2 linked regions of the Blastopirellula sediminis genome follow. The protein of the gene in region 1 interacts with the protein of each later gene in a pairwise test. Links are inferred from orthologs where the notes say so. Each region holds a gene or a part of one and is shown on either strand. Other genes may lie near its edges.

The links.
Region 2: the proteins of LOC68_RS07260 (region 1) and dnaB interact in binary tests that used the Escherichia coli proteins (3 or more experiments, as listed by UniProt). The link is inferred for Blastopirellula sediminis from one-to-one orthologs.

Annotation. Positions count from the first base shown.
Region 1 is NZ_JAJKFT010000004.1:866,683-871,718, reverse strand. The notes cover bases 680-3,582. They hold LOC68_RS07260 (ATP-dependent helicase), read left to right. Parts: upstream 680-1,085; coding sequence 1,086-3,080; downstream 3,081-3,582. Other genes in these bases: LOC68_RS07255 (alpha/beta fold hydrolase), read right to left, coding at 3,205-3,582. In the rest of the region: tetratricopeptide repeat protein, read right to left, coding at 1-647; more of alpha/beta fold hydrolase, read right to left, coding at 3,583-4,098; AAA family ATPase, read right to left, coding at 4,223-5,036. UniProt on the Escherichia coli protein: Rep helicase is a single-stranded (ss)DNA-dependent ATPase involved in DNA replication; it can initiate unwinding at a nick in the DNA. It binds to ssDNA and acts in a progressive fashion along the DNA in the 3' to 5' direction.
Region 2 is NZ_JAJKFT010000010.1:106,105-111,186, reverse strand. What follows is about bases 901-3,849. They hold dnaB (replicative DNA helicase), read left to right. Parts: upstream 901-1,632; coding sequence 1,633-3,066; downstream 3,067-3,849. Other genes in these bases: LOC68_RS11880 (arginyltransferase), read left to right, coding at 3,106-3,822; rplI (50S ribosomal protein L9), read left to right, coding at 901-1,374. In the rest of the region: rpsF (30S ribosomal protein S6), read left to right, coding at 1-135; ssb (single-stranded DNA-binding protein), read left to right, coding at 255-758; more of rplI, read left to right, coding at 844-900; BamA/OMP85 family outer membrane protein, read left to right, coding at 4,146-5,082. UniProt on the Escherichia coli protein: The main replicative DNA helicase, it participates in initiation and elongation during chromosome replication. Travels ahead of the DNA replisome, separating dsDNA into templates for DNA synthesis.

The sequences.
Region 1 (5,036 bases):
GCCTTCGGAGCGAAATCCTGATCGTGATACCAAGTGTAGAACTCTTCGGTGTCTTTGCTCTTCAGTAGCGTCAAACGTTCGCCGGCCCATTTGCCGAACGGCGATTCCGGGAATTGCGTCGACAGCTTTTCGTAGGTCGTGATCGCCGTTTGGATGCTTTCTTTGGTCGCCAGCACTTCGCTCGACTGACCGATGCCCCACATGGCGCGTTGCTTCAGTTCCGGTACGTCCGCCGCTTTCTGAGCGTTGTCGAACGCTTTGATCGAACGTTCGAGATCGAGCTTCGCGTCGTCCGGCTGCGAGAAGTACTTTTCCAAACCTTGGCGATACAAATCGTAACCGAGGAACAGCTCGGCCCAAGCGCCCGACGGACGACCTTGATAGGCGCTGCTGACCGCTTCCAATGCCGGAGTCATCTTGGCGTCTTGCTGACCCATCAGCGCCGACGCGGTGAACAGTTCGCCCCAACCGCTAGCTCGAGCGACTTTGTTCTGGTACTGCAACCAGGTAACCGTAATCGTGGCGACGACGATCGCAATGATCACCCCCGCGACGATCTTGGCCTGGGGACCCATCTGCTCCATCCCCTTTTCGAGAGCTTGCTCCAGGTCGTTTTTCTGCAGTTCGTGGCGGCGTTCGCTTTTCATGACTGGCGTAAGAGGGGGTAGAAGGTATTTGTTTGCGGAAGGCTACTTAACAGTAACCGACGCATAGATTTAGAGTCCAAACCGTGAATATAGAAGCGCTGCGCAAGGGGCGTCAAGACCGAGTGACGCTGGCGACACCCTCTAACCCTTTCACCTGAAACTCGCAGTCTTCCTGCTTTTACACACGACGCAGTCGTCGCGATTCAAACCAGGGCGAAAACGTCGTATTCGAGAGGAAGAGGACGCTCCCGTACGTTTGCGGCATCTTTTCTCACGCTGGCGTTGCCGACTCCGAAAGAGTGGAAAATAATCGGCTATACGCAACTTTTCTCCGCCCGGTTGCAAGACCGCCCAGTCCCGAATTACGATCGATCCAAATCGCGCGGCGGCGATTGCAATGTTTCTTTGGCTCTCTCGGTGCAAGGAAGTACGGACTCCGTGAGCGGACTGAATCCGGCCCAACAAGACGCAGTCGATACCCTTTCTGGCCCGATGTTGGTGTTGGCGGGCGCCGGTTCCGGAAAGACCCGCGTCGTCACGTTTCGGATCGCCAACCTCATTCGCCATGGGGTTCGGCCCAGTCGCATCCTGGCGGTGACCTTCACCAACAAGGCGGCGGCCGAAATGCGCGAACGCGCCCTCGGGATCCTGGGGAACAAAACGTCCGAACAGCCGGTCGTTTCGACGTTCCACTCCCACTGCGTGCAGGTTCTTCGCCGCAACATTAATCGCTTGGGCTATCCGCTGAAGTTTGCGATTTACGATCGCGGCGATCAGGAATCGGTCATACGGGCCGCATTGCGCGAAATCCGCGTCCCCAACGAATCGCTCCGCCCCGGCGATGCGCTGAACAACATCAGCCGCTGGAAAACGGCCGGCATTCGTCCGCCGGAAGCGGTCGGTCACGCTCAGACCGACAAAGAGCATCTCTCGGCGATGGCCTATCGGCGCTATCAGAACACGCTGAAGACCTGCGGCGCGGTCGACTTCGACGACCTGCTGCTGCTGACCGAAGAGCTGTTCACCAATCATGACGACATCCGCGAAGAGGAAGCGTCGAAGTTCGATCACTTGATGATCGACGAATACCAGGACACGAACGGCAGCCAGTACCGGATCGTCCGCGGTTTGGCCGAAGCGCACCGCAACTTATGCGTGGTCGGCGACGACGATCAATCGATTTACTCCTGGCGCGGCGCCGAAGTGCAGCACATTCTTCGCTTCCAGCGCGATTGGCCCGAAGCGAAGGTGATCTACCTGAAAGACAACTATCGCTGTACCGCCGCGATCCTGGAGTTGGCGAATCGCCTGATTCAGTTCAACTCGACGCGGTACGACAAAGATCTTGAAGCGGCACGCTTCGGCGGCGATCGCCCCCAGATCTGGCAGTTCAAAGACGAAGAAAAAGAGGCGGAAGAAGTCGTCAAAGACATCGCCCGCAAGCTGACGCAGCCGGAGTTTGAACCGCGCGACTTCGCGATCCTGTTCCGCACCAACGAGCAGCCGCGTGCGTTTGAACAGCAGCTCCGTAGCATGAAGATCCCGTACATCTTGATCGGCGGCATGTCGTTCTTCGACCGCAAAGAAGTCCGCGACTTGATCTCGTATTTGAAGGTGATTCATTCGCCGATCGACGAGGTTGCGCTCCTCCGAATCTTGAACACTCCGCCCCGCGGCATTGGCCAGCAAACGGTCAAACAGCTGATGGAGTACGCGGTCAACGAAGGGAAACCGCTCTGGGAAGCCTTCCCGTCGGTCCGTTCGATCCGGGGGATCTCCGAAAGCGGCGCCAACGCGGTGATCGACTTCGCCTCGCTGATTCGCCGCTATCAAAAGCGGTTTGAAACCGAGCCGATGTCGCACGTCGTCCGTTCCCTGATCGGCGACATCGCTTATCAGAAGGAACTGGAGCGGCTCTATCCTGATCCGAAAGATCGCGAGTCGCGCGAGATGGCGATCGAACAGGTGGTCAACGCCGTCAGCGCCTTTGAATCAAGCCGCAAAAAGCCGACGCTTGGCGGCTTCCTCGACGACTCCGCCCTCTCCGGCGGCGACTTCGACAACGAGAAGGAAAAGCAGCTGGCCAAAAACGGCGTCGTGCTGATGACGCTGCATGCCGCCAAGGGGCTGGAGTTCCCGAACGTTTACATGGTCGGCATGGAAGAAGGCATTCTGCCGCACGCACGGAGCGTGAAGGAAGAGGGCGCCGCGGTCGAAGAAGAACGGCGGCTCTGCTATGTCGGCATCACGCGAGCCCAGGATCGCTTGACCTTCTCCCTCGCCACGTCGCGCAAGCGTTGGGGGAAAGCCCGGCCGACCGACACCAGCCGATTCCTCTACGAGATCACCGGCCAGGCCGACAACGCCGCCAAATCGGCACGGATGGCAAAGTCGCCGCGCGATCGTCCGAAAGGCGCCGCGAAGCGGGGTTAAAGCAGCAACTCTTGGGTGCCATGCTCTTGCGGCGTCTTCGCCGGATGAGCATGCCTTTTGAATCTGCCGACGCTTTGAAGACATGCTCTTCTCGCGAAGACGCGATACGAGCATGGCGCCAGCGCTAGTCAGTTTCGCTCGCCGTATGCTCGATGATCGCACCGCAGATCTGCGGCCAGAGGGGCTCCGGCCGATCGTGGCCCATGTCTTCCAACAACAGCAAACGAGCGTTCGGAGCGAGTTCAGCCGTCCGCTCTCCTCCGCTCGGGGCGATCAGCGTGTCTTCCAATCCGTGAATCACGAGAGTCGGAGCGAGCATCGTCTTCAATCGAGCGGCGCGTGAGCCGTTGGTGATCAGCGCGGCGATTTGGCGAGCGGCGCCCTCGGGATAGTACGAGCGGTCGTAACTTGCCGCCGCGTTTTTCCTCACTTCGTCGGGATCGTAATACTTTTTCGACCTCCACACAGCCGACTTGATAGACGCTTGGATGAAGCCTTCTCGATCGCTCGGCGAGGGAGTAAAGAGGGCACGCATCGCTTCGGGAGAGGATTGGCCGACATCTGGTTCGCCGGTGGTCGACATCATCGAGGTAAGCGTCAACACGCGCTCGGGATGTTCGATCGCCATAATTTGAGCGATCACTCCACCCATCGATGAACCGACGATATGGGCCTGATGAAGCTCAAGTCCGTCGAGCAAGCCGATCGCGTCGCCAGCCATGTCTTCAATGGAATAAGGCGCGAGCTCCCGCGCAGCCGCGAGATCGCCCGCCGTTAGCTTGGCGATGACTTGATTCAGATCGACTTGCTGGCCATGCATCTTCGAGGAGAGGCCGCAGTCCCGATTGTCGAACCGGATGACAAACCGTCCTGCATCGGCCAGGCGTTGGCAAAAAGGGGCGGACCAACCGATCATCTGGGCGCCAAATCCCATGATCAAGAGCAACGCCGGATCCTCTTGGGAACCAAACGTGTCGTACTCGATCTCCACTGCCGACTGCGTCCGAATCTGCGCCATCGATCGCTATACCCTCCTGCCGCCATCGTGAAAAAGGTTGCCCACGACGGCTTTATTTTGATCCCATCGAAACAAAAAAGACGCCGAGGTTCGGCGTCTCTTTGTCGTATTTACTCTTTTCGCGTTACGCGGCGCCTTCTTGGCGACGCTTGCGAATCAACGCTGGATCCAGGTCCGGGTGCCCTTCCCACCAGATCTTCGGCGAGTCCCAACCGAATTGGTTTTCGGACGGGATCCGTCGCGGCTGCGGTTCAGGGGTCGGTTCTGGCTCTGGTTCGGGAGCCGGCTGCGGCTGGGGCTTGGCCTTCACTTCGACGACCAGGTCAACCAGTTCCGGCACGGCGACGATCGGCAGCGGGATTTCGATGTTCTGCACGGCCGGCTCTTCGTCGAGCAGGTCGTCCAGGGCGATGCTCACCATGTCGACGTCGGCGGCTTCCTTCAGGCCGTATTCGTCCGGAGTCAGCTCGAAGACCGGTTCCGGTTCTTCGTGTTCGCTCCGTTCCAAGTAGTACTCGGCGTCGATCAGATGAATCGGCTGCGATTCGGGCTGATTGACCGGCGCGGCATCGGCGAGCGACAGGTCTTCTTCCTTCTTCGCCTTCGGCTTGATGTCGATCTTCAGCGAATGGAGTTCCAGGTACGGCACGATCGGCAGTTCGACGCGGAACGGCGGCGGCGTGATGATCGGCTCTTCGACCACCGGTTCCGGTTCCGGCTCAACAACCTCTTCCACCACTTCTTCGACGACCGGGGCCGGCAAGCGAGCCGGTTCGGGGCGGCAAACGCCGGTCACCTGCGGCAAGACGCGAACGTCGGCGCCCAGGTTCTGGAAGATTTCCATGATGTGTTCATGGCAGGTGAAGACGAGGGTCTGATGTCCTTCGTTGGCGAAGCCGAGCAACACTTCAGCGGTCGCTTTGCAACGCTTCGAGTCG
Region 2 (5,082 bases), on another replicon or contig:
TTCATGTTCGTGAAGCACGATCCGCGAATTATCGACATGTTGATCGCCCACGCGACCGGCGCGGTGGAAGCTGCTCCGAGCGACGAAGATTCGACCGCCGACGAAGAAGAAGCGGCCACGGCCGACATCGACTAAGTCGCAATTTTGCGGGACGGCAAGTCGCACGAGGCGCGCCGATTTGGTAGGCTGTTGGTTAACAAGCGTTCACTACTTAGGTGACGCTGGAACCGACAAAGCACAGTGGAGATCGACACATGGCGAGTTTTAACCGGGTGATTCTGGTCGGCAACCTGACCCGCGACGTCGAAGTCCGCTATATCCAAAGCGGTTCGGCGGTCGCCGAGATCGGGCTGGCTGTGAACGATCGCCGCAAGACCGCCTCGGGCGAATGGGTCGACGAAACGACTTTCGTCGACGTGACGCTCTGGGGCCGGACGGCGGAGATCGCCAGCGAATACCTGAGCAAAGGCTCGCCGGTGTTGGTCGAAGGTCGCTTGAAGCTCGATACCTGGGAAACCGACGGACAGAAGCGATCGAAGCTTCGCGTCGTCGGCGAAAAGATGCAGATGCTCAGCGCTCGCGGCCCTGGTCAAGGAGGCCCGTCCAGCGGTGGTGGCGGCGGTCAACGTCGTCAACCGCAATCGGCGCCCAATCGTGGCGGCGGTAACAAAGGTGGCGGCGACGATTTTGGCGGCGGCTACGGCGGCGGCGACGACTACGATTCGTTCGGCGGTTCGTCGGACGACATCCCGTTCTAATCCAAACAAACAACCTTACATTATCCGAACAGACGCCCCGAACGCAGTTCGCTGGGCAGAGTGAAACGCAAGAGGAATTTCGATCATGGCGAGCATTCGTGCCGAAAAGCATAGTGAACGTGTTTGGAAGCGTCTCCCCAAAGGGAAGCACGGCGGTATCGAATTGCTGCTGATCCAATCGGTTGATCACCTGGGCAAGCAAGGGGACGTCGTTGAAGTCCGTCCGGGCTACGCCAACAACTACCTGATCCCGCAAGGTCTGGCCACGATCGCCACCCCGCACCACAAGCGGATGGTCGAAAAGCACCGCGCTAAGCTGCTCGAAATCGAAAAGTCGCGATTGGCCGGTCTCCGCGCGATCGCCGACCTGCTCAACCGCCAGAGCGTCACGATCGAAGCCAACGCCAACGACGAAGGCCACCTCTACGGCAGCGTTGGTCCGGCCGACATCGTCTCGGCTTTGAAGGAACAGAACTTCACGATCACCGCCGATCAGGTTCGCCTGGAAGGTCCGCTGAAGGAACTCGGTCTCTACACGGTCAAGATTCACCTGCACGCCGAAATCGAATCGGAACTCAAAGTGTGGGTTGTTCCGACCGTCACCGGCGACGAATAATTGCATCGCAGGGGCGATTGTCCGCGATCCGTCGATCCGCAAAAGCGATTCTCAAGAGCCGTCCCCAACAGGACGGCTCTTTTTTTCGACAGGTTATTCACGCCGCGATTTTCGCCGCGGCGCGTTGCGGCGGTTCGACTTACGGCGCGACTTTGCGGCTTGAGGTCGCCGCTCGATTGCCGCCCAACATCGCCCAAGTATGATTGATCCCGCGGCGAATGGCCGCGCCGGATCGACCGCTAATCAGGGAAGGTGCTCATGAAGACGAAATTCAAACGCGTCGATAAGGCGGACCGCGAACAGCAGCCGACGAGCGAGATCTTCGATCGGCAGCCGCCGTGCAATCTGGAAGCGGAAATGGGGGTGCTCGGCAGCATCTTCCTGCTCCCTGACTGCGCCGACGAAGTGGTGATGATCGTCCGGCCTGACGACTTCTACGACGAGGCGAACAAGAAGCTGTACGAACATATGGTTCGTCTGCACGACAGCGGTCGCAAGGTCGACCTGACGCTGTTGGCCGAGCAGCTGAAAGCGGACGGCGACTTCGAGTTCATCGGAGGCGCCGCCTATCTGGCCCGCGTGCTGAACAGCGTTCCGAACGCCGCCCACGCCGAGCACTATGCCCAGATCGTCGCCGCCAAAGCGATCAATCGCAATCTGATCGGCGCCGCGACCGACATCCTCCGCGACGCCTACGAGGAAAACGACAAGTCGGACCGCCTGGTGAGCCGGGCGGAAGAAAAGATTTTCGCGATTACGGACACCCGTAGTTCGAACTCGATGTCGAGCATGAGCGACATCGTCACCGCGTCGATGGAACGTATCGACGCGCGTCTTCGCGGCGAACATCTGGAAGACGGCGTTGCGACCGGCTACACCGATTTGGACGGCATGACCGGCGGCTTCCATGGTTCAGAGCTTTTGATTCTCGCGGCTCGTCCGTCGATGGGTAAAACGGCGTTCGCGATGAACATCGCCGAAAACGTCGCCGTCCACGACAAGACGCCGGTGCTGTTCATCAGCCTCGAAATGGGGGCGATCGAACTTTGCGATCGTTTGCTCTGCTCGGTCGCCAAGGTGAACGGTCACCGCCTGCGTAACGGAACGATCTCGGCCGACGACCGTCGCCGCCTGGTCGAGAAGTCGGCCCTGGTCGCCGAATCGCCCCTATTCGTCGACGACTCCCCCTCGCGTACGGTTTCGCAGATCGCGGCCGGCGCCCGACGCATCAAGCGTCGTCATGGTCGTCTGGGGATGATCGTGATCGACTACTTGCAGCTGATCGAGCCCGATAACTCCAATGACCCCCGTCAGGAACAAGTGGCGAAGATCGCCCGCCGTTTGAAGGGGATGGCGCGTGAAATGGACGTGCCGATCTTGTGTCTGGCCCAGCTGAACCGCCAGGCGGAAGCTTCGAAGGACAACCGACCGAAGCTCAGCCACCTCCGCGAATCGGGCGCTATCGAACAAGACGCCGACGTTGTGATGTTCGTACACCGTGAAGAGTACTATCATCATGGAGAGGAGCGCGATCAGTTCGCCGGTAAGGCCGAGATCATTATCGCCAAACAGCGTAACGGTCCGGTCGGCGAAGTTCAGCTGACTTGGCTCCGCGACTTTACCCGCTTTGAAAACGCGTTCGAGCGCGAGCCGGACGACTTCTCAGCCTTTAACGGCGGGGGCGAGTTTTAAAGCGGACTGCATCGGCAAAGGCGAACGAAGAGCGCCGGCATGGATCAGATCCTCGGATTCAAGGTTTGGGACCACGAAGAAAAGTGTCCCTATTTGGCGGGACGCCGCGCACGGCTTCCCCTCTATTATCCCTTGTCCGCGATGTCTGGCGCTGATGTCGATCTCGCCCTCTCGCAAGGTGCGCGTCGTGCCGGCATCTATCTCTATCATGTCTGCTGCCGCGCCTGTCGGGCATGCGAACCAATTCGGTTGGACGTGAAGAAGTTTGAGCCGCGTCGGCGGCATCGTCGCGTGCTAGCAAAAGGGGACGCCGTACTGAGGACGGTCGTCGGCGCTCCGATCGCGGATGAGGAGCATGCGCGGATCTACAACCTGCACAAAGAAGGACGCGGTCTTTCTGACGACGGTCAGGCGGCGATTAACGCTCATCAGTACGGCGAGTTCCTGGTCGAGTCGTGTTGCGAGACGGTTGAGTTCGGCTACTACCTGGAAGAGCGACTCGTGGCGGCGGCGACCGCCGATTTAGGGGATGACTCGCTATCAGCTGTCTATTGCTGCTATGACCCGAACGAGAGCGATTTGTCGCTGGGAACTTACTCGGTTCTCAAACAGTGGGAATTCTGTCGCGAGACCGACCGACGCTATCTGTACCTCGGCTTCTACATCGCCGAGTCGCCCCACATGAGCTACAAAGCGTCGTTTTTGCCCCACCAGCGGCGGATTGCTGGGGTCTGGACCGAGTTCGCCAGCAGCTAGCACCTGGCGGCGTAAATCGATCTGAACCGATTTGCCAGACCTCGCGTAACGTATCGCGTTGCTGACAGTTGCGCAAACAAGGCCGAATCCGTCTTGCCGTAGCGTCGCTCATTCAGTATCTCTACCCAACCGCTTACATAGGCTAGTCGCCTATCGCCGCGCACGGATCGCGCGACGGGCCAGAATTCAAGGACGATATTGTGCTAAATTGCCGCCAAATAGCTGCGTTCGCACTCGGTTTCGGGTGCGGTCTTTCGCTCCTCGTTGCGAGTAGCGAAACCAGTCTCGCCCAAGGTTTTGATCCTGCGAACATCGATCCGGCGATGTTGACGCCGGTCCCGGCCGAACCGGGCGCGATTCCAACGCGACCGCAGATCGTCGATTTGCGGATCACCGGCAACAACCACACGCAAGAAGCGAAGATTCGCTCGATGATTCGTTCGCGAGCCGATCGCGAGTTCGATCCGGAAATGATTCAGTCCGACGTACGCAAGTTGGCCGAGTCCGGGCTTTTCAAAGACGTCAAGATTCTGACGCAACAGTCGGCGCAAGGGGTCGTCGTCACTTTCCAAGTGTTCGAACGTCCCTCGATCCAATACGTGAAATTCATCGGCAACGAGTCGGCGACCGACAAAGCGCTGCTGAAAAAATCGGGACTGGAAGTTGGCGGCGCGCTCAATCGCTTTGTTGTCGAAGACGCGCGACGACGCGTGGAAGAATATTACCGCACGCGCGGTCATGGGATGGCTTCGGTGACGATCGTCGAAGGGTTGGACGCCGACGCCAACGGCGTCGCGTTCATGGTTCATGAAGGACCGCTGGCGCGAGTCCTTTCGACCAGCTTCGTCGGCAACTCGATTTCGTCCGATGGTCGTCTGAAGACCCAGGTCAAATCGAAGCCCGGTTTCCTCTGGTACGTGCGCGGCAAAGTCGACATGGATCAGGTCGAAGCGGACGTCGAAGCGTTGACGTCTTACTATCGCGGTCTCGGTTACTTCCAAGCCCAGGTCAATCGGATCATGGAGTACACCGAGTCGGGGTTGTGGGTGAACATCACCTTCGTCGTCGACGAAGGGATGCGCTATGAAGTCCGCAACGTCGCCTTCGTGGGACAAACCAAATTCAACGAAGAGCAACTCGCCACGCAAGTGAAGCTGACCGAGGGGCAGTTCTTCGATCAGAAGAAGATGAACTCCGACCTCGCGGCCCTGACCGACTTGTACGGAGCCCAAGGTTACATTCACGCTGACGTACAGGCCG